2 linked regions of the Cycloclasticus pugetii PS-1 genome follow. The protein of the gene in region 1 interacts with the protein of each later gene in a pairwise test. Links are inferred from orthologs where the notes say so. Each region holds a gene or a part of one and is shown in the gene's direction. Other genes may lie near its edges.

Region 1 (11,271 bases):
TCAGTATTTGATCAAAGATCGAGATCGCTCAAAGTGTATGGCGGCGTTTTTAAATAATAACTGGCTCGGTTTAATCGTTTTTGTAGGTATAGCTGCGGACTATGCAGTAAAAGGTATTGTTGCTTAAGCCCGAGCAAAAGCCCAAATTTCAACCTGTTGCACTCCTTTTTTCTTCAGCGTTTTGGCAATTTCGTTTGCTGTCGATCCAGTCGTGACCACGTCATCAATAACAGCGATGGATCTAAGTTCTATTGATGGCTCATAGCAAAAAGCATTTTTTAAGTTTTTTCGACGTTCGCTGGCTTTAAGGCTGGTTTGGCTCGTGCTGTTAATGATTCGAGTCAGGTCGGGCGAAACCAGAGGAATGTTGAGCTCTTTATGTATATGTTGAGCGATAAGTTCTGCTTGGTTAAACCCTCGTTCTTTTAGGCGTTTTGGGTGTAGTGGAACAGCTATTAGGGCGTCAGGTAGCTTTTCGAGAGTTTTGAAGTGCTGCCCCATTAGGTGCCCGATGGTTCTTGCGCAACTGTGTTTTGCTTGAAATTTTAATGACTTAATTAAAAATTGTGCAATACCTTCGTATCGGTATAACGAAAACACATGGTCAAAACAGGGTGGCCTTTGTAGGCAGCGGCCACAAATGGATGATACAGCGCTGAGCTCTATATTGCAGACTGGGCATGCGTGTGTTGATGGCTTTAGTTCTTGTAGGCATTCAGTGCATAGGTCTAATGCATTATGCCCTGGCTGATCACAAATAAAACAAGTGGGCGGGTAAAGGTTAAATTGGATAATATTTGACCAGTTGTCCATTTTTGTATAAATTAATTTTGACAACTTTTTAACCTAATGTACCATTGTCAATTTATATCCAGTTGAAAAGGTATTTTTGAATGAGCATAGCATCAGAAGCGATTGGCGAGCAAAAAAAAGCTGCCGTTAATATAGTTAGGAACACGTGGCCGTTAAAGAAAATTCAAGCACTGTTTGATTTGCCATTCAACGATTTGCTTTTTAAAGCGCACACTATCCACCGTGAGAATTTTGACCCAAATGCGGTTCAAATTAGCACCTTATTGAGTATTAAAACGGGCGCATGCCCTGAAGACTGCTCCTATTGCCCACAAAGTGTTCGTTACGATACGGGGCTGGAAAAAGAAGCATTAATGGAAATTAGAGCAGTTGTTGATGCGGCTAAAGAAGCTAAAGCGAATGGTGCAAGCCGATTTTGCATGGGGGCGGCATGGCGTAGCCCTAAAGATCGTGATTTAAATAAAGTCACCAAAATGGTTGAAGAGGTAAAAGCCTTGGGAATGGAAACCTGTGTTACCTTGGGAATGTTGGAAGATGGCCAAGCGCAACAGTTAAAAGACGCTGGGCTAGATTATTACAACCATAATATTGATACGTCAGAAGACTATTATAAAGAGGTGATTACGACGCGAACCTATCAAGATCGCTTAGATACGATTGATACGGTTCGAAATGCCGGCATTAACGTGTGTAGCGGCGGAATTGTCGGCATGGGTGAGGCCAGTGATGACCGAGCAAAGATGTTACAAACATTAGCGAACATGGAGCATCCGCCAGAAAGCGTACCGATTAATAAATTAGTGCAAGTAAAAGGGACGCCATTAGACGGTGCCGAGGCGATAGACTCGCTTGAATTTATAAAAACGATCGCAGTGGCTCGAATTTTAATGCCAACTTCTCAAGTCAGGTTGTCTGCTGGTCGTTCTGATATGACCGATGAAATGCAGGCGATGTGTTTCTTTGCAGGCGCAAACTCCATTTTTTACGGTGATCAACTGTTAACCACAGAAAATCCAGAAGAAAGTGCAGACCATCAATTGTTTAAGCGATTAGGTATTTATCCTGCAACGGTGTAGTTTTTTGTATGGATCCTTGGGAGTTAGCAACAAAGCTCGATGAGTTAAAGCGTCAGCAGCGCTATCGCTTGCGCAAAACAATCGAAAGTCCTCAAGGTGCAAGTGTCCAAATGGCTGGGCAAATGTTCGATAACTTTTCGAGCAATGACTACCTGGGGTTAGCAAATCATCCGTCGGTTATTAAAGCATTTCAACAAGCTGCTGAACGTTACGGTGTTGGAAGTGGTTCTGCGCATTTGATTTGTGGCCATAGTGCCGAACATCATGCGCTTGAGGAAGAACTGGCAGAATTTACCGGGCGTGATCGCGCGTTGATTTTTTCAACTGGCTATATGGCAAATCTAGGCGCAATATCGGCAATGGCTCATAAAGGCGATGAGATTTTCCAAGATAAACTTAATCATGCATCACTGATCGATGGCGGAAGACTTTCTGGTGCTCAGGTTAAACGGTTTGTTCATGGTGATATGGGGCAGTTAAAGCAATTGCTCGAAGGCTCATCAACTCGCAGAAAGTTGGTCGTTAGTGATGGCGTGTTTAGTATGGACGGTGATGAAGCCAACATGCAGGACTTGGTTGGTCTAACGGAAACCTCAAATGCAATGTTGATGATTGATGATGCGCATGGGCTAGGGGTGTTGGGTGAAAAAGGTGGTGGGTTATTGGAAGCATGCGACTTAAATCAGCAACAAGTCCCCATTTTGATGGCGACGTTAGGCAAGGGCTTGGGAACATCAGGGGCTTTTGTTGCAGGTAGTGAAGAACTTATCGAAACGTTGATACAGCAAGCGCGTACCTACGTTTTTACCACTGCAATGCCGTCAGCGGTAATGGCAGCCACCAGACAAAGTTTAAAAATTTGCCAACAAGAAACATGGCGCAGAGAAAAGTTACGGCATTTGGTCGCTAGGTTTAGGAAAGGCGCCGAGCAATTAGGGCTTAACTTAATGCCTTCGCAGACACCTATCCAGCCGATTATTCTTGGTAGTAATGAGGCGGTCATGGCTGCGGGTGAGTATTTAAAAGAGAAAGGTGTTTTAGTGGGCGCTATTCGTTATCCAGCGGTTAAAAAAGCGAGTGAGAGGCTAAGAATTACGTTATCGGCAACCCATACGGACTCACAAGTTGATAATTTACTGCTGGGTTTGGAGGAATTGTTCTGTTAACAGCATTAAATATACAAGAATCGGGTGAAGGGCCAAATCTTGTGTTAGTACATGGCTGGGCCATGAATAACTTGGTTTGGAATAATTGGTTAGCTCTTTTGGAACAGTCCTTTCGTGTTATTTGTGTTGAGTTGCCGGGGCACGGAAACAGCAAGTATAACGAGCCATGGCAGATGAGTGACTTGCTGGAGATGATGGCGGCACAATTACCTCAGCAGTGTAGTTTTTTGGGGTGGTCATTAGGCGGGTTGGTTGCCTTGGCTTATGCAGATCACTTCCCGAAGCGTGTTAATCGGCTTGTCATGTTGGCGAGCACACCAAAATTCGTACAATCTGCCGACTGGCAGCCTGCCCAATCTAAAGCAGTATTTGATGTTTTTTCTAATCACTTGAAAAGAAAGCCGCTGCCAACTATGAAACGCTTTGTTAAATTGCAAACAGATGGTGGTGAACCATCTCAAACAATCGAGAGGTTTCTAAAGTCGGTGTTACAGGTGCGCAGTGAAACATCAACAAAAGGATTGATTAGCGGTTTGGATATTTTATCTCAGGCTGACTATCGGCTTGCGTTAAAAAAACTAAACTGTCCGACTATGCTGTTGCTTGGGGAGAAGGATCAATTGGTGCCAGTTGAGGTAGCAGATGAGTTCGCACAAATTAATCCTCGTGTTGCTGTGTGTGTCATAGAGGGCGCCACACATGTTCCTTTTTTGTCACACCCGAATGAGGTATCACAAGAGTTAGTACGATTTATGTCTGCTGGAGATAGGGAGTTATGAGCGTTGGCGGGTTTCAAAAAGTTACTTATAGTAAAGAAATGGTGCGTCAATCATTCGACTCAGCGTCACAAAACTATAACGAACATACCTCTCTTCAACGGCTGATTGGTGATCGCTTACTTTTACACAAAAAAGCTCAAAATCATGCGAATCAAAGCGTTCTTGATATTGGCGCTGGAACGGGCTATTTAACCAAGAAATTATTTGAGTTAAATGAAGTGAAGGATGTGTATGCTTTAGATATTGCAATTGGTATGTTGAAGCATGCACGTCATTATTTAGGGACTTTGCAGGCGAAAGGCGTTATATGTGCCGATGCTGAAAAGTTACCACTGAATGATGGCGTTATGGATGTGATTTATTCTAATCTGGCATTTCAATGGTGTGAAAACTTGGAGAAAGTGTTTGCTCAAGTACATAGGGTGTTACAGCCGAAAGGTTTGTTTGTGTTCAGCACATTTGGGCCTGCAACATTGACTGAGTTAAAAAGCTCATGGCAGCAAAGTGATAAGGCGGTACACGTTAATTCGTTTGTGGGTGAAGAAGTGATTCGGCAAGCGCTTCAACGTGCTGGTTTTTACGACATAACGATACTGACGGATAATATTGTGAATTATTACTCATCACCAAAACAATTGATGGTGAGCCTGAAAGGGATGGGAGCACACAATATGAATCAAGGACGACGGCTTGGTTTAACAGGTGTTAAATCATTTAAGGCTATGCTCAAAGCGTATGAAAGTTTACGAACAGAGCAAGGGGTCCCTGCCACTTTTCAGGCAGTTTATGTTTATGCTAAAAAGGTGGGTAAAGTTTAATGTTAAAGAGTTTTTTTATTACGGGTACCGATACGGATGTTGGAAAAACTTATGTCGCGGCTGCCTTAATAAGAGGTTTAGCAGAGCGTCAGTTGACGGTGTCTGGTTTTAAGCCGGTTGCTGCTGGTGCTACATGGCAGGATGGTCAATTTAAAAATGAAGACGCAATTGATTTAATGCGGGAATCTACGGCAGGGCTGGGCTATTCGGATGTAAACCCTTATTGTTTTGAACCAGCCATAGCACCGCACATTGCGGCGGAACAAGAAGACATGGTCATTAACTTGCCAGACATTGAGGCGGTTTACGCAAAACATAAGTTGGCAGCTGATATGGTGATAGTGGAGGGAGCCGGAGGTTGGATGGTTCCGCTAAATGATCAGCTTGGTTTTGATGATTTGGCGTTAGCGCTTAATGCTCCGGTTATTCTAGTCGTTGGTTTAAAGCTTGGGTGTATTAATCATGCGTTATTGACTGAGGCTGCAATTTTGAACAAGGGGTGTCGGATTGCAGGTTGGATCGGTAATGACCTAAACGGTCAGTTTATGGAGATAAATGAAAATATACGGACATTAAAGCAGCGAATGAAATCTAAATTTATAGGCAATATTGAATATCAACCAGATAAAGACAAAAAGAGTGCTGTGGATCAAAGAAAGATAAAGGGTCTACTTGATTATTTGATTGAATTTCGTTAAATTGCGAGGCCATACTGTCTTATGCTTGGATAGATGAAAATTAATGGGTAAAGTCGGTAGAAGTCATTGATAGAATGCCTGACACTAACACTCAGATTTTCATGGGTATTCTGAAAATACTATATATTTTTAATTGATTTTACTTTGTATATCTTAAGTGAGTGAAGGAGAACGAACTCACTCGGATAAAAGTAAAATCGTTAGTTGTTAAATAAATATTACTGGAGACGTCACTATATAACTGACGCCCAGAGACCTTGTCTTACAAGGTAGTAACATTAAATTGAGGTCGGATGCTTTTGTAACTAAAAGTAAACGAAAAGTTGGTGATGCGACATTTGAAAATGCTAATCGTGTCAATATCAAATTAGTTTTGAAAGATAAAAAATAAGGGAGGCAGTTTCTGTGATTAAACTAAAGCAACTTTTTGCTGGTGGCACTGTATTGACGTTGATGTCAGGCATCGCCCAGGCGGACTATGGGTTGAATTTACCGGTGGGTGTAACTGAGACGAGCAAGCAAGTTCATGATTTGCATATGTTGATCCTATGGGTCTGTGTAGCGATTGGCGTGGTTGTTTTTGGTGCGATGATTTATTCGATGATTTATCACCGTAAATCACGCGGTGCAGTGGCATCACAGTTTCATGAAAGCATGGCGGCAGAATTGGTGTGGACAATTATTCCATTCATCATTCTGATTGTTATGGCTATTCCAGCGACGAAAGTGTTGATTGAAATGCATGACACGTCTGAAGCTGATATGAAAATCAAAGTAACCGGCTACCAGTGGAAATGGCGTTATGAGTATGTCGGTGAAGGCGTAGACTTCTTTAGCACATTAGATGTTGCCAGTAACGAAGCACGTCAAGTTGGTTCAGAAATTGATCCAGCCACTGTTGAGAATTACTTGTTAAATGTTGACAACCCATTGGTGCTGCCTGTGGGCAAAAAAGTAAGTTTCTTATTAACAGCAAGTGATGTTATCCACTCTTGGTGGGTACCAGATTTTGGCTGGAAGAAAGATGCGATCCCTGGTTATATTAATGAAGCTTGGGTTGTAGTGGATAAACCAGGTATTTACCGAGGTCAATGTGCTGAGTTATGTGGTCGTGACCATGGTTTTATGCCTATCGTTGTTGAAGTCAAATCTGAAGAAGATTATGCAGCGTGGTTAGCCGAACAGAAATCAGGGGTTAAGGGAGCGAAAATAGCAGCACTTGACGCGCTTAATCCAAGAGACTTAAAAGATAATTAGGAGATTCAGATAATGGCGACTGTTATAGATTCACATGATGATCACCACGATCATGGTCCAGCAAAAGGCTTTATGCGTTGGGTAACAACAACAAACCATAAAGACATTGGCACACTGTATTTAGTATTTGCACTAGTGATGTTTATGGTTGGTGGTGCAATGGCAATGGTTATACGCTTGGAATTATTTCAACCAGGTTTACAATTTATTGATCCAGGCTTCTTTAATCAAATGACAACTGTTCATGCTTTAGTCATGATTTTTGGTGCTGTTATGCCGGCTTTTGTGGGTTTAGCCAATTGGATGTTGCCCATTATGATTGGCGGCCCTGATATGGCATTACCTAGGATGAATAACTGGAGTTTTTGGATACTACCTTTTGCATTTACAATGCTATTGGCAACATTCTTTATGGATGGTGGTGCGCCAGCAGGTGGCTGGACTATGTACCCACCGTTAGTACTACAAGGTGGTAACGGCTTTCCATTTATGATTTTTGCGATTCATATGATGGGTATTTCATCTGTGATGGGCGCTATAAACGTTATTGTTACCATCCTTAATATGCGTGCTCCTGGCATGACATTGATGAAAATGCCTTTATTTGTATGGACTTGGTTCATTACAGCCTATTTATTAATTGCCGTAATGCCTGTGTTAGCAGGGGCAATCACAATGCTTTTGACAGATCGCTTTTACGATACAACGTTCTTTAGTGCAACGGGTGGTGGTGATCCTGTGTTGTTCCAGCATATTTTCTGGTTCTTTGGTCATCCAGAAGTGTATATTTTGATTTTGCCAGCTTTTGGTATCATTTCTGCGATTATTCCAACGTTTGCTCGTAAGCCTCTATTTGGTTACAGCTCAATGGTATACGCGACCTCGTCGATCGCATTCCTTTCATTTATTGTTTGGGCGCATCACATGTTCACAGTGGGCTTGCCGCTGCAAGGTGAATTGTTTTTCATGTACGCAACGATGTTGATTGCGGTACCAACAGGGGTGAAAGTGTTTAACTGGATTTCCACTATGTGGAAAGGCTCGATGACATTTGAAACACCCATGTTATTTGCGATTGGTTTTGTCATTATGTTTACGATTGGTGGGTTCTCAGGCTTAATGTTGGCGATTGCCCCTGCAGATTTTCAATACCATGACACCTATTTTGTTGTCGCTCATTTCCATTACGTATTGGTGACCGGTGCGGTGTATTCAATCATGGCATCTGTTTATTATTGGATTCCAAAGTGGACAGGCAATATGTATAGCGAAAAAATGGGCCAATGGCACTTTTGGCTATCTACGATATCTGTGAATGTATTGTTCTTCCCTCAACACTTTTTAGGGCTTGCTGGAATGCCTCGTCGTATTCCTGATTACTCAGTTCAGTTTGCAGAATTTAATATGTGGTCGAGTATTGGTGGTTTTGCCTTTGGCCTGTCGCAAGTATTTTTCTGCTTCATTGTTTATAAAACAATCAAAGGCGGGGAAAAAGCAACGGATCAAGTTTGGGAAGGAGCTGAAGGTCTTGAATGGACATTGCCTTCTCCAGCGCCGTATCATAGTTTTTCAACGGCACCTGAAATTAAATAAAGGTATGAGCGTCTAGCTTAAGGGCTAGACGCATTATTAATATGAAAGAACAACGCAAAAAAAAATTAATCACAGTGGCTATTTTGGTCGCTATGGCATTAAGCTTTTATTTAGGTTCTTTTATGTTCCTTACAGAATAAATAATTAGAATAGGTAAATTTATGTCTTCTGAAAACGCGTATTACGTACCTCACGATGCGAAATGGCCGATTATTGGCTCCATTGGTTTGATGTTATTTTTTGGTGGTTTTGCTGCCGAGCTAAATAATGCTCCTTCTGCATCTATTATCATGACGGTAGGTTTTTTAGTTTTGGTTTATATGATGTTTGGGTGGTTCGGCGAAGTTATTAATGAAAGTGAATCGGGTGCTTATAAAAGCAATGAAGATGCTTCTTTTCGTGGCGGCATGGTTTGGTTTATCTTTTCTGAAGTAATGTTTTTTGCCGCATTCTTTGGTGCTTTGTATTATATTCGAACATTTTCAGTGCCTTGGATAGGCGGCGAAGGCTCAGGAGCGAGTACCAATGAATATATTTGGGATGGCTTTGAGGCGATGTGGCCAACAAATGGACCAGCAAATGTAGGTGGTGAATATGAGAAAATGGGCCCATGGGGTTTGCCAGCGATCAACACACTTATTCTGTTAACAAGTGGTGTGACGGTGACTTGGGCACATTGGGGTTTAATTGCTAATAAACGTAAACAGCTTATTATCGGATTGGCGTTAACGGTTATTTTGGGCTTCGTATTCGTTGCTTTACAGGCCCTTGAATACAGTCACGGTTATAATGACTTGAACTTAACCATGGCTTCGGGCGTTTATGGCTCTACTTTTTATATGTTGACTGGTTTCCATGGGTTTCATGTATCAATGGGTGCTATTATCCTCGCAGTTATCCTTTTTCGTAGTATGAAGGGACACTTCACGCCAGAAAATCATTTTGCTTTTGAAGCAGCGGCTTGGTATTGGCACTTTGTTGACGTGGTTTGGTTGGGACTATTTGTCTTTGTCTATTGGCTATAGAGACTGAGGTTTATTTAAAAAAGGCGCTACAAGATAGCGCCTTTTTTATTGTCATTGATTTAATGGTTGTTGATTACTTTGCTGGGTGGGTATGGCAGCATGAGGCTTAATAAAGCCAAGATAAGAAAATAATAATAATGAAATGAATAGCGTTAATGATAGGCCAATTCGTAGTGCGAGTGACTTCACCACTTCTTTAGGGGAAGATTTTCTACGAGACAAATGGTAGAAAGCTTTAAAGAGGCTGTAAATAATGACGCATAATGTAAAAACAATTAGGTATTTAATGAAGGGGTTCATTGCATATTTCTCAAATTATAATGTTCCTATTGTCATTTAAACTTAGTGTAAAGACTAACAATATTTTATTATGCAATTCAAAGCGAATATATATTTAACAATACTTGCCATATTGGTTTTGTTATTGCTTCTAAGTTTGGGTAATTGGCAGCTTAATAGAGCTCAAGAAAAGCAAGATATATTAGATTTGCAGTCCATCAGAATGAACATGGAGTCTGTTGAGTTGTCAACGTTGCAGTTGAGAGCTAATAAAGGCTTACGTTACTGGCCAGTTAAGGCAACTGGTTTGTTAGACACAGATCAACAAATTTTAATAGATAATCAAGTGAAAGATGGTCGACAGGGCTACTTTGTATTAACACCTTTAAAATTAAATGCTTCAGAAGCAATTTTATTGAATCGAGGGTGGGTGCCTGCTGGACCGACTAGAGATATTTTACCAAATGTCAGTTTACCGGCTAATGAGGTTACAATTAGTGGGAAACTAGATCATTTCCCCAGTGTTGGTATAAAGCTAGATGGAGCAGATACACTGTCTAATGGTTGGCCTTCGGTAACGCAATTAATTGATGTCGATAAGGTGTCGGAACGCTTAGGTTATACTGTTTTGCCATATCAACTGTTATTAAACCAACAAGAACCTAATGGCTATGATCGTCGTTGGGTTCCAATGAAGATGGGCCCACAAAAACACCATGGCTACGCATTTCAATGGTTTGCTTTAGCGACGGCTTGGGTCATTATTTATTTTGTATTAACCATAAAACTAGGTAGAAAAAAGAATGGATAACGTCATTAAAAATAGACTTAAACTTATATTTATTGCAAGTATGTTTGCTGTGCCAGTTTTAACGGCCTGGCTATTGTTCAATAATCCACAATGGCTTGACGGTGGCAGTACTAAAAACTATGGTGAATTAATTGTACCAGCAATACCTTCTGAATTAAGTGACTACTTTGTTGGTTCAGAAGATGAGATCAAGGACTTGAAGGGGCGATGGGTTCTTGTGCATATTGATACGGATGGGGAGTGTTCTGAATTGTGTGAACAGTCTGTTCATATTGTTCAACAACTGCACGTATTGTTAAACAAAGATGCGAAGCGATTAAAAAGAGTATATTTAGACAAATCCGAACATCAAGATAATGTGTTTCTTTCACAGGCTCCTGAGTTGTTTGTTTTACGTTGGAGTGATCAGCATCTTGCAAAGTTACAAGCTAATGTTAAAAACATCAACGATGGTGATATGTTGCTGTTGGATCCTCTTGGGAACATCATGATGAAATATTCGCAAGACGCAGACCCATATGGTATTCAAAAAGACCTTAAACTTTTATTTAAGGCCTCCCAAATAGGTTAATAACATGTTCAGAAACTTAACTATTTTTGCAATACTCTTGGCCTTGTTTGTCGTTGTATTGGGCGCATATGTTCGCTTATCAGATGCAGGGCTAGGTTGCCCAGACTGGCCTGGTTGCTACGGAAGCCTCATTGTCGACGAATCGCATGAAGGTGTTGCGCATGCCGCTGAGCATTACCCTGAGCGCCCTCTAGAGGTATCTAAAGCGTGGAAGGAAATGATACACCGTTATTTTGCTAGTGGCCTAGGTCTTGTCATACTAATATTAACGATTATGGCTTGGAGGCAACCAGAGCTTGGTCAGCGAGGCTTAACGACGTTATTATTATTGTTAGTTATGTTTCAAGGGGCGCTTGGAATGTGGACAGTAACTTTGTTGGTTAAA
Region 2 (16,854 bases), 1.2 Mb from region 1 along the record:
TATTGTTGATGGATTCGCTAACGCGTTATGCACAAGCTCAAAGAGAAATTGCCTTAGCGATCAATGAGCCACCTGCAACAAAGGGTTATCCACCCTCTGTTTTTAGTAAGTTGCCCAGTCTAGTTGAGCGCGCAGGTAATTCAGACAAGGGTAATGGCTCTATTACAGCCTTTTACACAGTATTGACTGAAGGGGATGATACAAATGATCCAATTGCAGATGCAAGTCGAGCAATTTTAGATGGGCATATCCATTTGTCACGACGTTTAGCAGAAGCAGGGCACTTTCCGGCGATAGACATGGAGGCATCAGTGAGCCGGTTGATGACAGAAATTGTGCCAGAAGACCATCAAGAGATGGCACGTGAATTTAGAAAAATAAACTCGACCTATCAACAAAATGCAGATTTAATCAATGTTGGTGCCTATCAGCCCGGTAGTAATTCGTCGGTTGATGAGGCCATTGATATGCATGAATCAATGTTAGAGTTTCTTCAGCAGAGAATAACCGAATCGGTTAGTTTTGATGAAAGTATTGAAGGTTTGGAAAGTGTTTTACAACATAGAAAGCCGGCAGCTATGTCAAAGGTATTATAAATGGGGGGAGTGTTGAAAAAGTCAAAGAGGCTTGGTCCGGTTAAACAAATTGCTGAAAACAATGAAACAGCAGCTGCGATGAAAATGAATCAATCGCTTCAAGCTCAGCAAGAATCTCTAGCGCAACTGGAGAAACTAAAAGAGTACCGTAATGATTATACCGTTCAGTTTAAAACGAAGGGGCAAGTGGGGATGTCAGCGTCACGGTTACGTGAGTATCAGGAGTTTGTTCAAAAACTCGATCAGGCCATTGAAGAACATAGCAAAACGGTGCAGTCATTACAGGAAAAGTTAGGCCAGCATCAACAGGCCTTTAAAAAAACGAATAGTCGAAAAAAAGTAGTTGAAAAGTTGATCGAAAAATCTAAACAGCATGAATTAAGAGAAACTGGCAGGCTCGAACAAAATGAGTCCGATGACCGTATGGTAAAAGGGTTTGAGCTGGATTAGGAGCAGTTTTTAAACACCTTTTTTAACAAAGCGTTTGTATATTTATTGTGTTTTTCAGCAAGGGGTGCTTTATAATGCAGCTTATGAATATCACAAACTTATTAGAACAAGGTGTGGAACTAATGTTACTTGGAATGGGGATGGTATTCTTCATCTTGGGTATGTTAGTTTTTGCTATCAAAGGGGTTTCTGCTGTTATTCAACGATACGAACCCGTTGTTGAACACAGTAGTAAATCGTCTGTTTCCACAGATATTAGTGAAGATATCGTTACAGCGATTACGATTGCTGTTCAACGTTTTCGCTCTAAATAAACTTAAAAATCATGAAAAATCCGTTAAAAATTACTGATGTCGTGTTGCGCGATGCTCATCAATCCCTATTTGCAACAAGGTTACGTATTGAAGATATGTTACCGATTGCGGAAAAATTAGACAAAATTGGCTATTGGTCATTAGAAACTTGGGGCGGAGCAACATTTGATGCTTGTATTCGTTATTTAGGTGAAGACCCTTGGGAGCGTTTGCGATTACTAAAAGCGGCGATGCCTAATACACAACAACAAATGCTATTACGTGGGCAGAACCTATTAGGCTATCGTCATTATGCTGATGATGTTGTTAGAAAGTTCGTAGAGCGTGCTGCAGACAATGGTATGGATGTTTTCCGTATTTTTGATGCGATGAACGATGTGCGTAACTTAGAGACGGCCATTAAAGCAACTGTCGAAGTAGGCAAACATGCGCAAGGTACAATCTCATATACAGAAAGCCCAGTACACACGCTAGAAAATTGGGTCGATATGGGTAAGCGGTTAGAAGATGCCGGCTGCCATTCGATCGCGATTAAGGATATGGCAGGACTTTTGAAACCTTATGATGCTGAGATATTGGTGAAGCGTTTAAAAGCCGAGTGTGACCTACCAATTGCTTTACACAGCCATGCAACAACTGGGATGAGTGTAGCAACCTGTCTTAAAGCAGTCGATGCAGGGCTCGACATGCTAGACACAGCTATTTCGTCCATGAGTATGACATACGGTCATTCACCAACGGAAACCTTTATTGCAATGTTGGAAGGGACTGATCGCGAGACGGGTCTAGACATTGAGAGCGTTGAAGAAGTAGCGGCATATTTTAGATCAGTACGGCCAAAGTATGCGGAATTTGAAGGGTCGCTGAAAGGTGTCGATTCAAGAATTCTTATTGCACAGGTCCCTGGTGGTATGTTGACAAACCTAGAAAGTCAATTGAAGCTGCAAAATGCAGGCGACAAAATTGATGAGGTGTTAGCAGAGATTCCACGAGTACGTAAGGACCTTGGCTATCTTCCTTTAGTAACCCCAACATCACAAATTGTAGGTACTCAGGCAGTGATGAACGTTTTGATGGGTGAGCGTTATAAATCTATCAGCAAAGAAACATCAGGTGTATTAAAAGGCGAATATGGTGCAACACCTGCAGCAGTGAATAAAGAGCTTCAAGAGCGTGTATTGGATGGCGCTGAAGCGATTACTTGTCGCCCAGCTGACTTGATTGATGATGAGTTGGAGAAAATTTCATCAGAATTTAAAGAAAAAGCCGAAAAAGATAGTTTGCCATTGGCCGATGAGGTCATTGATGATGTGTTGACATATGCGTTATTTCCACAGATAGGCTTGGACTTTATTAAAAATAGACATAACCCTGATGCGTTTGAGCCGGTTCCAACAGGCGTTGTTACTCAAGCAACAGCTGAAAAAGGCGGTAGTGAAGTATATGATGTGGCCGTTAATGGTAAAACATATCAGGTTGAAGTGGGTCCAAGTGGCTCGATTGAAAATCTAACACCTTCTTCAGCTGCTAGTAAAGTAGTTGCGAAAGCAGCTGAACCAACACAAGAGACAACATCAGGCGCGGTTTGTCAAAATGAACCCTTGTTGTCTCCAATGGCCGGTAATATTGTGCGCATAGCAATGGCGGCAGGAGATGATGTGTATGAAGGTGATGTAGTGATTATTTTAGAAGCCATGAAGATGGAAACTGAAGTAAGGGCGCATATTGAAGGTCAAATTTCAGATGTTTTCGTAAAAGAAGGTGAGTCAGTTCCTGCTGGCGCGCCGTTAGTACTTATTTGCTAAGGTTTATATAATATGGATAGTGGCGTATTACAAATTTGGCAGTCGACGGGTATTGCAAACTTTGAATGGGGCAATATATTAATGATAGCCATTGGCTTATTATTAATCTATTTAGCCATTTCAAAAAACTTTGAACCCTTGTTATTACTGCCGATTGGTTTTGGTGGAATTTTAGCTAATATTCCAATTGCTGGCATTAGTGGGCCAGATGGAATGCTAGGTATTTTGTACCATATGGGCGTTGATACTGGCTTGTTCCCTTTGCTTATTTTTATGGGGGTTGGTGCATTAACAGATTTTGGAGCGCTTATAGCGATGCCAAGTTTATTGGTACTCGGTGCGGCAGCCCAATTTGGTATCTTTGCAACGCTTCTTGGCGCTTTGGCGATGAACCTAATACCGGGTATGGAATTTAGTTTGTCTGATGCGTCGGCGATTGCCATTATTGGTGGCGCAGATGGCCCAACAGCTATTTTCTTAGCCTCTAAATTAGCACCTGATTTATTAGGCGCTATTGCAGTGGCTGCATATTCATATATGGCTTTAGTGCCGCTAATTCAACCACCTATCATGCGTGCATTAACCTCAGAGTCTGAGCGAAAAGTTGAAATGAAGCACTTGCGGCATGTGAGTAAGAAAGAGAAGATAATCTTCCCATTAACTATATTAACGGCGGTTATTCTATTTTTGCCAGCGTCAGCACCTTTGGTTGGAATGTTAGCCTTCGGTAATTTAATGCGAGAAAGTGGTGTGGTTGATCGTTTAAGTTCTACAGCACAAAATGAACTTATTAATATTGTGACTATTTTCCTAGGCTTAGCTGTTGGCTCGAAACTATCAGCGGATAAGTTTTTAACTGCTGAAACACTTGGTATCTTAGTGTTAGGAATGGCGGCATTTTCCATTGGTACGGCAGGTGGTATTTTAATGGGTAAGTTAATGCACAAGGTAACGGGCGGCAAAGTTAATCCACTCATTGGTGCTGCAGGTGTGTCGGCAGTTCCTATGGCGGCCCGTGTGGTTAATAAAGTAGGGCTAGAGTCTAACCCTCATAATTACTTATTAATGCATGCGATGGGGCCTAACGTAGCGGGTGTTATTGGTTCTGCGGTCGCGGCAGGTGTTTTGCTGGCAATAGTTAATTAATATCGGTCATTATCTAGGTAAAGAAATGAACGCAGTATTGTTTGCGCTCAAAAATATACCCTGAACAGTGACCTGCCTACAGTAAGGTTAGATGAGAGTAACCAAAGCCATAACGTTACTGATTAAGCTAAAAATCACCCTTAATAGAAATATTGGGGTGATTAGCCTTAATAATCTGTGGGGTTATCTTACGGTTCTTTTCGCTGCCTTTTAATTCAATCTATCAATCACTGACACTGGATTTCTTAGAAAGCTTTAAAAGGGCTAACAATCTAGCTGTTTACATTAATACAGGTTTATAACAGCATTATTTTTGATGCTGATGGGCAATGTAAAAAATTGGGCTAACATCTAACAGAAATAGCAATTACTCTCATGCCAAGCATTAATAGACTGTTATCCATTGCACCGATGATGGATTGGACAGATCGGCACTGCCGATATTTCCATCGACTTTTATCACCTAATGCCCTGCTTTATACAGAAATGGTAACGACAGGTGCATTACTTCATGGCGATAAACAGCGCTTTTTGGCATTTGATCAATATGAGCAGCCAGTAGCATTACAATTAGGTGGTAGTAACCCTAAAGCCATGGCGCAATGTGCCGGATATGCACAGGAAGCGGGTTATAAAGAAGTAAATATCAATGTCGGCTGCCCAAGTGATCGTGTTCAAAATGGACGTATAGGTGCATGTTTAATGGCTGAGCCGCAACGTGTTGCACAATGCGTATCATTAATGCGACAAGCTGTGGACATTCCAGTCACGGTTAAAACACGAATTGGGATAGATGAGCTAGATTCATTTGAATTCCTGAGAGGCTTTGTTCAGGCAGTTACTGATGCGGGTTGCGATACTGTTATTATTCATGCGCGTAAAGCCATCTTAAACGGCCTGTCCCCGAAAGAAAACAGAACCATTCCGCCGTTAAACTACGATAGAGCGTACGACATTAAAAGAGCTTTTCCATCGGTATCAATTATTGTTAATGGTGGGGTTAATGCAATCAGTGAGATTCAACAACATTGGCAACACCTTGACGGTGTGATGATTGGTCGTGAAGCTTATCATAATCCCTTTTTTTTGGCGGAAATTGAACACCAACTGTTCAAACAGCCCTTGGCCGATAGAAAAAAAGTGCTCGAAGCCTACCTTCCATATATTGAAAAACAATTAGAGTTAGGTGTTCCGTTACAAAATTTAACACGGCATATATTGGGGCTTTTTGCAGGTCAACCTGGTGGAAAACATTGGCGTAGGTACCTTAGTGAGAATGCTCGACAGAAAAATGCGGGGCCAGAGGTATTATTAGCAGGCCTAGAGGCTATGGCGCCATACGCTAAAACTATTTGATTTAAAGCAAACAAGAAAACGGTATACTTTAAATACTTTTAAAGATGATTGAGATTGATGGAAAAACTATATAAACAAATAATTTCACAGGTTGGAGAAGACGTTAATCGCCAAGGTTTGGTTGATACGCCAAAGCGTGCGGCAAAAGCAATGTCTTTCTTAACAAGTGGCTATCAGCAAAGTTTAGAGAATATTGTGAATGGCGCCGTTTTTGACTCTGATGCTGATGATATGGTGATTGTTAAAAATATAGAACTGTATTCTATGTGTGAGCACCATTTACTACCCTTTATTGGCAAGTGCCATGTGGCGTATCTGCCAGATGGGAAAGTACTTGGTTTATCAAAGGTAGCTAGAATCGTCGATATGTATGCACGTCGATTACAAATACAAGAGCAATTGACTACACAAATTGCAGATTCTATTCTCGAAGTAACGGGTGCAAAAGGGGTTGCAGTGGTTGTGGAGGCAAAACATTTGTGCATGATGATGCGAGGTGTGGAGAAACAAAACTCACAAATGACTACATCTAGTATGTTGGGGCAATTTCGTAAAAATTCTGAAACACGGGCTGAATTTTTAAGCTTATTAAAAATGGGCTAGTGGTGATTCAGCCTGTTAAATTACAGAAAAGCTGTTAATAGCACTGTTTTATTAGTTTAGGGAATGATGTGCCAAATAGACGGTCACAGAGTTTTAAAGGGAGTGATAGTCAGCGACTATCCCCACATTTAAGTGAAAGTAAAACACAGGCCTATGTGTTTTTTGAAGTTGATTGAAAGTACGCCATAGGTGAGACGGTAATACAAAAGGAGGGAACGAGATGCCAAAGTTTTTTGGAGAAGGGTCCGATTGTAGTTTTTGTAGAATGATGAGAAGTATGGCATTCAGTGGCCTAGGCGCTGCGATTGGTGCGGGGATAGGTAGCCTGATAGGCCTGCAGCGATCTGATATTTGGATGTGTGCGATTGGCGGGGCTTTTGTAATGGTCTTTTTGGTCTTAAGAAAACTGGAAAATTCATGAGATATATCGTATTGATAATCATAGCCTTTGTTCTTTCGGCTTGTTCAGAAGAACAGCAAAATAAATTTTCACGATTAGGTGTGAGCTGGATGGAAGGCGACTATAGGGTAAGCTTTTACGAGGGTGAGCATAAAAAATCGTGGACAGTTCTTGATAGTAAAGTGACATCCGAATCACAAAAAGGTTATTACTACTTTTGGGTTAAAGAGAACGGTAAAAAGAAATACGTCCAAGTTCCTATCGAGCGGACTATCATAGAAGAGATTTAACAGTCTATATGTGTGAATTACTAGGGATGAGTGCAAATGTACCGACAGATATTTGCTTTAGCTTTAGTGGTTTAATTAAGCGTGGTGGGGAAACTGGTGTACATAAAGACGGGTGGGGTATCGCTTTTTATGAAGGAAAAGGTTTTCGTGCTTTTCACGACCCAGTTGCTAGTGCTAACTCGGAAGTCGCAAAATTTATTCAACAGTACTCAATAAAAAGTACGCAAGTTATTTGTCATATTAGAAAGGCAAACCGAGGACGTGTTTGTTTGGAAAATACACACCCATTTTCGCGTGAACTGTGGGGTAAAATATGGTCATTTGCACATAATGGTCAATTAAAAGGCATTAAGAAAAAAGTACTTAATGGCTACACCCCTATCGGCACAACAGACAGCGAGTATGCTTTTTGTTGGATTTTGGGCCAGCTTCGTAAAAAGTACCCTGTTAAACCAAAAAGTAAAGTGAAGTTGCGGAAGACTGTTGAAGAACTTTTCCGTAAGGTATCTCAGCATGGAGTGTTTAACGTATTAATGAGTGATGTAGATCATTTGTATACGTTCTGTAATACAAAACTATATTGGCTAACACGTCAAACACCATTCGTAGAGGCGCAATTATTGGATGCAGACTTGTGTGTAGACTTTAATCAAGAAGCGTCACCCGATGATGTGGTGACGGTGATAGCCACTGAACCGCTGACATCGAATGAGCAGTGGACGAAAATGGAGACCAATGAATTTAGTGTGTTTCGCTTGGGTGTAAAAACATTTACGCAGGTTTCTTAATCAAAAAATAACGCATAGGTTTGGCTAAATTGCTCGTCTACGTGATTAGCAGCGGGTGCAATAATGCCGTAAGGGAGGTCGAGCTGGTTCCATAAATTATCTTCTGTAGATATTGTTTTGTTGATGGTTTCTTCAGACGTACTGTTAGCATGAGTTAATTTATTCGCAAGGTAAACGATATAAACTTCGTCTTTATTATTAGTAGCTAAATCAGGCTGATGATGGAAGCTTGCCGAATCTTGAATGGAGGCTGGTATTTCCCATAGTTTTAACAAAGCACCACCTAGCTCGGCATGATTAAAACCTACAAAGGAGGCCTCGGCTTCAATTTCATTTACAGTTTCCGTCTTAACAAGCAAAGCGGCTGCGCGGGCTAGATCAGGTGCTTTGATATAAAAAATTAACCGCCCTATATCATGGAGAAGCCCACTCATAAATGCAGAACTAAGCTGCCTTTTTTTAGGGTGATTGTCAGCAAGGTACTTTGCAAATAAAGCAGTTTTTAAACTATGCATCCAAAATTGGCGCATATCAAGAATCGAGTTAGGTAAAGTTGAAAATTTTTCAACCACGCTCGTTGTCATGACTAGCATTCGAACGTCATGATTACCCAGAATAGAAATGGCATGCTCAATCGTTTTAATTGAGGCCGGGAAACCAAAAAAAGCGGAATTAACAATTTTTAGCATTCGAGCGGATAGTGAAGGGTCTTGTTCGATAATGGCCGCAATATCTTGAGAGTTTTTTAAGGGGTCGTCGAGTGCTTGTGTAATACGATAGAAAATCTCCGGAGCAGAGCACAGGTCAATGTCTCCTGTTAAAAAATCATCAACGGTACAAATATTGGCGTATGTTTGTGTCATATCGAATCATGATTAAAAAGTTAATGGCTCTAAGTCTAGTAAAAATAGGCGATATGCTTAACGTTGAATGACTGATTATTATTTTTTCTAGCAGATATATATTCTACGGGGTCCTTGTCCGGAATATCAAGCTGTTATGAAATTATTGTTGACACTGTATTAAGAGTAGGCGTAAAGTTGTTGATAGAAAAGAAAATTATGTATATATTTTGATAATTATTCGTTGCTTGTTGTTTTAAAATAACGGATAGTCAGCTCGAAAAGGCGACTGAAATGACGGAACAAATACCAAAGCAACAAGCTATTCTAATCATCGAAGACGAGGTGAGCCGCTTGTCTACGCTGCAGGATATTTTATCAGCCGGTGGTTATAGAAATTTAATTTGTGCATCAAGCCAGGAACAAGCTTTTGAGCTTATCCGTCCTTATCAAGGTAAGGTAGACGAGATTGGCATGATATTTTTAAGTTATGGCTTGCCTCAAAGTGACCCCTTGAAACTTAGCCAGGTTTTAACGACTCTCGATGGTCATGATGCCATTCCGTTGATTTTACTCGCAGATAAAGCAATTACGATTAATGATGAGTTGATGGCCCAATGTCATAAAGCAAATGCCGCGACGATGACGCATTACCCAACAGAGGGCAAACATCTCATGCCTTTAGTTGAACTGGCGTTTGCACTTAAAAGTGAACGAGATGATCGAATTCAAAGTGAGGAAAAGTTAGTCAGGGAGCTTTCTGAACGACGAATTATGGAAGCCCGTTTACAATATTTAGTAGCGCATGATGAATTGACAGGGTTATCTAACCGAAGTGGCTTAGAAAAAACATTGGATTTTGCTATTTTAAGATGCAATAACTTTAAACAACATGGTGCTTTGTTAGACATTGATTTAGACCAATTTAAAGTCGTCAATGATATTGAGGGTCACGAAGCTGGTGATCGACTTCTAGTAGAAGTAGCCACCCTAATTCGCTCAACCCTCGATAATAATGCGTTTATTGCACGAGTTGGCTCAAATTTATTTCAAGTCTTCATTAGTAAAACAGCCGAAAAAGAGGCCATGCAATTGGCTGAAAAAATAAGGTTAACCATTGATGAGTTTGATTTTAAATCGGGTGAGAATATTTATAATATTTCAGCCAGCATCGGTGTCGCGATGTTGGAACCATTAAAATTAATTAAACGCCCTAGTGAACTGATGTCTAGAGCGAATCATGCCTGTTATTCTGCAAAGACCTTGGGCCGTAATAGGGTTAATTTATTTGAGAGTGATAACGACGAATTAATTAGCATTAGAGAGGATGCCAAATGGGTGCCTAAAATTCGTCATGCATTGAGTGAAGACTTATTTAAAATAGTTTTTCAGCCTGTCGTAAAACTCTCCAATGGGTCTGTTTCTCATTATGAAACATTGCTTCGGATGATAGGGGATGAAGGCGAGTTGTTAAGACCAGCCCAGTTTATTCCGGTGGCAGAGAGAATGGGGCTTATCCATCACATTGACCTATGGGTGGTTTCACATGCGATAGATCACATCGCTGGTTTACCAAAAACACAAGAGAATATTTGTTTTACCATTAACTTATCCAGTCACGCACTCCAAGGTGATTATTTGTTGCCGGTTATTAAACAGAAACTTGAATCTACATGGATTTCACCGTCAAGGCTAACGTTTGAAATAACAGAGACAGCAGCAGTTTCAAATTTCAATAAAACACGAGAAATGGTTTCTAAAATTCGTGCCCTAGGGTGTCGATTTGCCTTAGATGATTTTGGTGCTGGCTTTAGCTCGTTTAATTATATTAAAAACTTTCCGGTCGATTATCTAAAAATTGATGGTCAATTCATTAATAATTTAGCTGTGGACCATGCTGACCAAGTTCTTGTTAAATCAATGATAGAAGTAGCGCATAGTCTTGGTAAGAAAGCCATTGCAGAATATGTCTCAAATGCTGAAATATTACGAGTATTAAAAGAGTTGGGTGTGGATTATGTTCAAGGTTACCTGCTTGGTAAGCCTAGCCTAGAACTGTTAGAGGATCAGTATGTTTCTATTGACGGTTTGTTGAATAAATCGTTAGATATCGAAAAATTAATGACCCATTAACGCCAAGTCTATGACATGATGACGCAGCCGTGCTGCGGTGCAAATTTTGTAACCTTGTAAATCTGTTAAATTGACTATGGCTAAGCCAAAAACTAAAGCAAAATCGAGCAGAAAAAAAACGAAGAAACCTCAAAAAAAACCACAGTCTAGTGGTTTTCTAAAGAGGTTAATCCTGAAAGTAGGGTTGCTATTAATCGTTGTGATAGCTGTCTACGTTTTTTACTTAGATCATGTTGTTCGCACTCAATTTGAAGGGAAAAGGTGGGCGTTACCGGCTCATGTGTTTGCAAACCCTGTTGAACTGTATCAAGGGCTGTCCTTATCAGCACAGCAATTTGAATCGTTATTGAAAGACCTACATTACCAACGAACATCGACATTCACCTCGGGCGGTCAATACTATCAATCAGGCTCAACTTTTACGGTAAAAACACGTTCATTTAAATTCTTTGATGACCGTGAAGTATCTAAGACAGTCAAAATTTACTTTAGAAGTGATCATATATCGGCGATTCAAAACGTACAAACAGGTAAGTCTGAAGCCTTACTCCGTTTAGACCCAGTTCGAGTCGGTAGTTTTTACCCTAGTCACAAAGAAGATAGGATTCTAATAAAGCTTGATGATGTGCCACGTACATTAATTGACGGCTTGATATCGGTTGAAGACCGCGATTTCTATCAACATTACGGCGTTTCTATTAAATCTATTTTGCGTGCGGTGTGGGCAAATATAAAAGCTGGAGGCGTTGTTCAAGGAGGCAGCACCTTAACGCAACAATTAATTAAGAATTTTTACTTAACGTCAGAAAGGAGTTTGTGGCGAAAGATTAAAGAAGCCATGATGGCGTTGATTATTGAGTTTCATTACGAAAAAGATGAGATTTTAGAAGCCTATCTAAATGAGGTTTTTGTTGGCCAAGATGGTGAGCGTTCGATCAATGGTTTTGGAATGGCTAGTGTGTTTTATTTTAATAAACCCTTGATTGAATTAAAGCCACATCAAACGGCGTTGTTAGTTGGGTTGGTCAAAGGCCCTTCTTATTATGACCCGAGGCGATACCCCGAAAGAGCGCTAAAACGCAGAAACTTAGTACTTGATGAAATGACTCGCTTTGGAGTGCTACCGGACGAGCAAAGGCGTATTGCAAAACAATTTGGTGTGGATATTTCGCCATTTAAGCAGGTTAAAAGTTCTCGCTTTCCTGCATTTTTAGATTTAGTAAAGCGTCAATTAAGTCGAGATTATAAGGATGAAGACCTACGCTCGGAAGGCCTAAATATTTTTTCAACGCTTGATTACAATATTCAGACGACGGCCGAAAAACTGTTTAAGCAAAAGCTTGAAGCACTTAATAGGCAGTACGGTATTGAAAAAAATAAACTCCAAGGTGCAATGGTTATTACACGCCGTGAGGGCGGTGAGATTGTTGCCGTTATTGGCGACAGAAATCCATTGTTTAGTGGTTTTAATAGGGCGCTTGATGCAATTAGGCCGATAGGCTCTTTGGTGAAGCCAGCAGTTTATTTGACGGCATTATCGCAACCAGCAGACTATACGCTCACGACAATGATTGAGGATAAGGCGGTTAGTTTAAAACAACGTTCAGGTGAACTTTGGATGCCGGAGAATTATGACAAGGTTGAGCATGGACCTGTGCCATTACACGAAGCCTTGTCGAACTCATATAATTTAGCGACTGTTCGCTTGGGTATGGCGCTTAAAGTGCCAAATGTAAAACGAACAATTGAAGAGCTAGGTATTCGGCGACCGATTAAGCCTTACCCGTCATTATTGTTGGGAGCACTTCGGCTATCACCTCTTGAGGTAACGCAAATGTATCAAACTTTAGCAGGCGAAGGCTTTTTTACCCAATTGCGATCTATCCAGTCAGTAACATCTAGTGATCATATCGCTTTGCAGCGTTATGCGCTAAGTGTACGACAAGTGGCAAACCCATCAGCGGTTTACCTTGTTAATACAGCCTTACAAGAAGTGATGACGAAGGGCACAGGGCGCTCAGTTTATCGACAGATGCCTCACTACTACAAGGTGGCCGGGAAAACCGGAACTACTGACGAATTAAGAGATAGTTGGTTTGCCGGATTTAGCGGGGATTATTTAGCAGTTGTATGGCTAGGACGTGACGATAATAGGCCCTCTAAATTAACCGGCGCTAGCGGCGCATTGCAAGTATGGTCAAGTGTTATGAGTACTATTTCAAAAGAGCCCGTGGAGCTGACAAAGCCACAGAATGTTGAGTATACTTGGGTAGACCCACTCGGCTATCGTGCTAATGAGTTTTGTGAAGATGCTGTACAATATCCGTTTATAAAAGGCTCCGAACCCACTGAGTATTCACCCTGTGTTGGGGCGGTTAATAGAACATTAGAGCGAGCTGGGAATTGGTTTGATCGCTTAACGAACGGTATGTAAATAATCATGAAATTAACCACCTTGATCGCGTTGCTGCTAGCTTTATCGGGTTGCGCAGATCTGTCGATGTATAATCAAGTACCTGCTCCGATTGGACGCACTGGTGAAGCTTCGCCATATCCATCGCAACCATTGCCACAAACGGCTCAAACATACCCTATTGATGAGCAGCCTATACAAGAGGGTATGGGGCAGTCTTATGATCAACCAATCGATGAGGCAAAAACCACACAAAACCCAGCTGTAGTTGCCTTACTGGATAGTGCGTACCAACAAAGTGAATCTGGTCAGCCTGATATGGCGGCTTCAAAATTGGAACGAGCTGTTCGTATTTCTCCAAGAGACCCGCAGGTTTGGCATGCATTGGCGAAGGTGCGTTATCAACAAAAGAAATATACCTTAGCGATTAGTTTGGCTGAAAAATCTAACTTATTGTCTGCTGGGCAGACGAGCCTTCAGCGTAGCAATTGGTTATTGATGGCAGACTGTTATGATACCTTAGGTCGAACTGAGGATGCCCGAAAAGCACGTGTTGCTGCCAATAGGTTGTTTTAAAATGACGGAGCCAACGCAAGTTTATTCTGTTGATAAATTAATAGAGCAAGCAAGGCAGTTGGCCACAGATTATAAAAAAATGACAGGTAAACCCTTGCCGGGGGTCAGCAACGAAATTGCTGAACATGATGCTTGCAAACTATTAGACTTAGCGTTAGGCGACGACCGCTCGCTAGGTTTTGATGCCTTACGTGTTAAAGGGCGTGGGCCAAAAAGAATTCAAATTAAAGCGCGAACTATATTCAATGACAATTATCGAGGCCAACGGCTTGGGCAATTAAAGTTAGATAAAGAATGGGACTCGGTTGTGTTAGTGCTTATGGATGAAAATTATCTGCCGTTTGATATCTTTGAGGCCACACGTAGCGATATTTTAGATAACCTGAATGATAGCTCAAACCGTATGAAGCGAGGCGCTATGTCGGTTGCAAAGTTTCGCAATATTGCTACCTTGGTTTGGACAAAAGAAGGTGGTTTGGACGCATCAGCGTGGACTGATGAAACAAGTTAATAAATTTAAATGGATAACCCTTTGTACGACCTCGATAGCATATTTGGCTCTAATGGCGAGCTGGTTAAACATATTAAAGGCTTTCAACCGCGAGATGGACAGTTGTCGATGGCGCAGGCTATCGAGCGGGCTATTGAGCAGCATACACATCTAGTAGCTGAAGCTGGAACAGGAACAGGAAAAACCTTTGCCTATCTTATTCCTGCCATTTTATCTGGTAAGAAAACAATTATCTCAACCGGGACGCGTAATCTTCAAGACCAAATATTCGAAAAGGACTTCCCGTTAATCCGTGAGGTATTAAACGTACCTGTACAGGGTGCAGTGCTGAAAGGACGGTCTAATTACCTGTGTTTATATCGCCTTGATCAGGCAAAAATGCAAACATCTAGCTTTGACAAACAGACGGATGCTGAATTAAGAGAGGTCGAACGGTGGTCGAATCAAACAAAAGAGGGAGATATTGCTGAGGTAACATCGGTTGCCGAAGATTCTTACGTTTGGCAACAAGTCACGTCAACAGCAGATAATTGTTTGGGCCAAGAATGTCCAATGATCAGTGAGTGTTTTCCAGTATTAGCCAGAAAAAAAGCACAAGAAGTAGATGTATTAATTGTTAACCACCATCTTTTATGTGCAGACTGGTCATTGAAAGATGATGGGTTTGGGCAGTTATTGCCAGATGCAGAGCTAATTATTGTTGATGAGGCCCACCAATTAATTGACACGGCGTCTCGGTTTTTAGGGGTGTCGGTCAGTGCACGTCAAATTTTATCGTTGATCGGTGATGTCAGTGCAGAACAATTAAAATTAGCATCAGATATGCCTGAATTGATTGATTTAACACATGTAATTAGTGAAGACATACGAGAAATGCGGAAGGTGCTGCCTGAGCCGGTTATTAAAGGCTCTTGGGATGAGCTTGAGCAAGGTACAGACTTCTTGCAAGCCTTAGATTGCCTGATTGAACGTATCGAACAGTTATTTAAAGTATTAACTAAGGTGGCTGTTCGTTCTAAAGGTTTAGAGGCGTGTTGGAAACGCTGCGAAGATGTTCTACTGCGACTGAAACTTTTTTCAAAGCAAGATCAGCACGATTGGATCCAATGGTTCGAAACGTATCAGCGGACGTTTACTTTTTATCGAACGCCTTTGGATATTTCTAAGGCATTTGCCAGTTTTGCTTTTGCCAGTGATGCCAGCTGGGTGTTTACCTCGGCTACTTTATCGGTGAATAATAAATTTGATTTCTTTTCTAAACGATTGGGTTTGGAAGATGCTGAAACGGGTAGCTGGGAAAGCCCTTTTGATTTTGTGCATCAGTCATTGATGTATGTCCCAACTGGCATGCCTGAGCCACGCGATTATCACTATACGGCGACGATGATTGAAAAAATCATTCCAGTATTAGAGGCTAGTGAAGGTAGGGCATTTATTTTATTTACCTCGCATAAGGCATTAAAAGAAGCCGCTAATATTTTATTGGCTGAAACGAACTTTAAATTATTAGTGCAAGGTGATTTGCCGAAGCAACAAATGTTAGAGTCCTTTAGGCGTTCTGAGCGTGCGGTTTTGCTCGGTACTGCGAGTTTTTGGGAAGGCGTTGATGTGCGGGGGGAAGCCTTATCCTGTGTGATTATAGATAAACTACCGTTCGCATCGCCTGGCGATCCGGTGACTAAAGCTCGGTTAGAATATATGGCCGCTAATGGCCAGTCAGCGTTTTCAGATTTCCAATTGCCTTCAGCAGCCTTGACGCTAAAACAGGGGGTGGGAAGGTTGATTCGTGATGTTGAAGATAAAGGCGTGTTGGTGTTGTGTGATCCACGGTTATCAAGCAAAGGCTATGGTAAAGTGTTTATTAAATCCTTGCCAGCGATGCCTATTACACAAGATGTAAAAGATGTGAAGAGATTCTTTCATCGTATCAATAGTCAAAAAATCAGTGATAAAAAACACGTTATAAAATCAGCATGAAAATTTTAGCGATTGAAACAGCAACAGAAGGGTGCTCTGCGGCCTTGTTGATAAACGGCGAGGTAATAGACCGTTTTCAGGTGGCACCACGAGAACACGGTAACTTGATTTTGCCAATGGTCGATGAGCTACTGAACGAAGCTGGTATGACGTTACAACAACTCGATGCGTTAGCTTTTGGCCGTGGCCCCGGGTCTTTTACCGGCGTTAGAATGGCGACAGGCGTTATTCAAGGCTTAGCCTTTGCGGCAGAGCTACCGATCGCGCCGGTGTCTACGCTTACCGCGTTGGCATATCAGGCGGGTCCTCCCGTAGAAGGTCAGACAGTGTACGCAGCCTTAGATGCTCGAATGGGTGAGGTATATTGGTGCGAATATGAACGGATTGATGGCCAACTCAAAGCGGTTTCCAATGAGTCTGTTATTGCGCCAGCAGCGTTAAGCGTTACGCAAGGTAAACAGGCGATTGGTATTGGACACGGTTGGGGCACATATGAAAATGAGTTAACGCAGTTAGTTAACGCTAGCGAGTTGTTGCTTTTACCAAACGCGCTGCCAAGAGCAAGAGAGGTTGCTCAGTTGGCGGTCGGCATGGTGAGGGATGGGCAAACGGTGTCTGCCGACAATGCATTACCGGTGTATTTACGTGATAATG

What was found.
Region 2: the proteins of bioB (region 1) and CYCPU_RS0103680 interact in binary tests that used the Escherichia coli proteins (3 or more experiments, as listed by UniProt). The link is inferred for Cycloclasticus pugetii PS-1 from one-to-one orthologs.

Annotation. Positions count from the first base shown.
Region 1 is NZ_ARVU01000001.1:1,930,816-1,942,086, reverse strand. Bases 1-2,891 are described here. They hold bioB (biotin synthase BioB), read left to right. Parts: upstream 1-893; coding sequence 894-1,889; downstream 1,890-2,891. Other genes in these bases: bioF (8-amino-7-oxononanoate synthase), read left to right, coding at 1,898-2,891; CYCPU_RS0109470 (ComF family protein), read right to left, coding at 124-837; ubiA (4-hydroxybenzoate octaprenyltransferase), read left to right, coding at 1-127. In the rest of the region: more of bioF, read left to right, coding at 2,892-3,055; pimeloyl-ACP methyl ester esterase BioH, read left to right, coding at 3,043-3,834; malonyl-ACP O-methyltransferase BioC, read left to right, coding at 3,831-4,652; bioD (dethiobiotin synthase), read left to right, coding at 4,652-5,350; coxB (cytochrome c oxidase subunit II), read left to right, coding at 5,756-6,607; ctaD (cytochrome c oxidase subunit I), read left to right, coding at 6,620-8,200; CYCPU_RS0109425 (cytochrome c oxidase subunit 3), read left to right, coding at 8,362-9,225; CYCPU_RS12195 (DUF2909 domain-containing protein), read right to left, coding at 9,277-9,525; CYCPU_RS0109415 (SURF1 family protein), read left to right, coding at 9,650-10,315; CYCPU_RS0109410 (redox-active disulfide-containing membrane protein), read left to right, coding at 10,308-10,886; CYCPU_RS0109405 (COX15/CtaA family protein), read left to right, coding at 10,891-11,271. UniProt on the Escherichia coli protein: Catalyzes the conversion of dethiobiotin (DTB) to biotin by the insertion of a sulfur atom into dethiobiotin via a radical-based mechanism.
Region 2 is NZ_ARVU01000001.1:746,032-762,885, forward strand. Bases 5,969-8,858 are described here. They hold CYCPU_RS0103680 (class II glutamine amidotransferase), read left to right. Parts: upstream 5,969-6,968; coding sequence 6,969-7,748; downstream 7,749-8,858. Other genes in these bases: folE (GTP cyclohydrolase I FolE), read left to right, coding at 5,969-6,270; CYCPU_RS0103670 (hypothetical protein), read left to right, coding at 6,491-6,691; CYCPU_RS0103675 (hypothetical protein), read left to right, coding at 6,688-6,960; CYCPU_RS0103685 (HDOD domain-containing protein), read right to left, coding at 7,745-8,611. Outside these bases: flagellar protein export ATPase FliI, read left to right, coding at 1-596; flagellar export protein FliJ, read left to right, coding at 606-1,046; CYCPU_RS0103645 (OadG family protein), read left to right, coding at 1,121-1,360; oadA (sodium-extruding oxaloacetate decarboxylase subunit alpha), read left to right, coding at 1,372-3,165; CYCPU_RS0103655 (sodium ion-translocating decarboxylase subunit beta), read left to right, coding at 3,178-4,311; tRNA dihydrouridine(20/20a) synthase DusA, read left to right, coding at 4,687-5,667; more of folE, read left to right, coding at 5,725-5,968; CYCPU_RS0103690 (EAL domain-containing protein), read left to right, coding at 8,885-10,723; mrcB (penicillin-binding protein 1B), read left to right, coding at 10,800-13,157; CYCPU_RS0103700 (tetratricopeptide repeat protein), read left to right, coding at 13,164-13,712; CYCPU_RS0103705 (hypothetical protein), read left to right, coding at 13,714-14,223; CYCPU_RS0103710 (DNA repair helicase YoaA), read left to right, coding at 14,233-16,200; tRNA (adenosine(37)-N6)-threonylcarbamoyltransferase complex dimerization subunit type 1 TsaB, read left to right, coding at 16,197-16,854.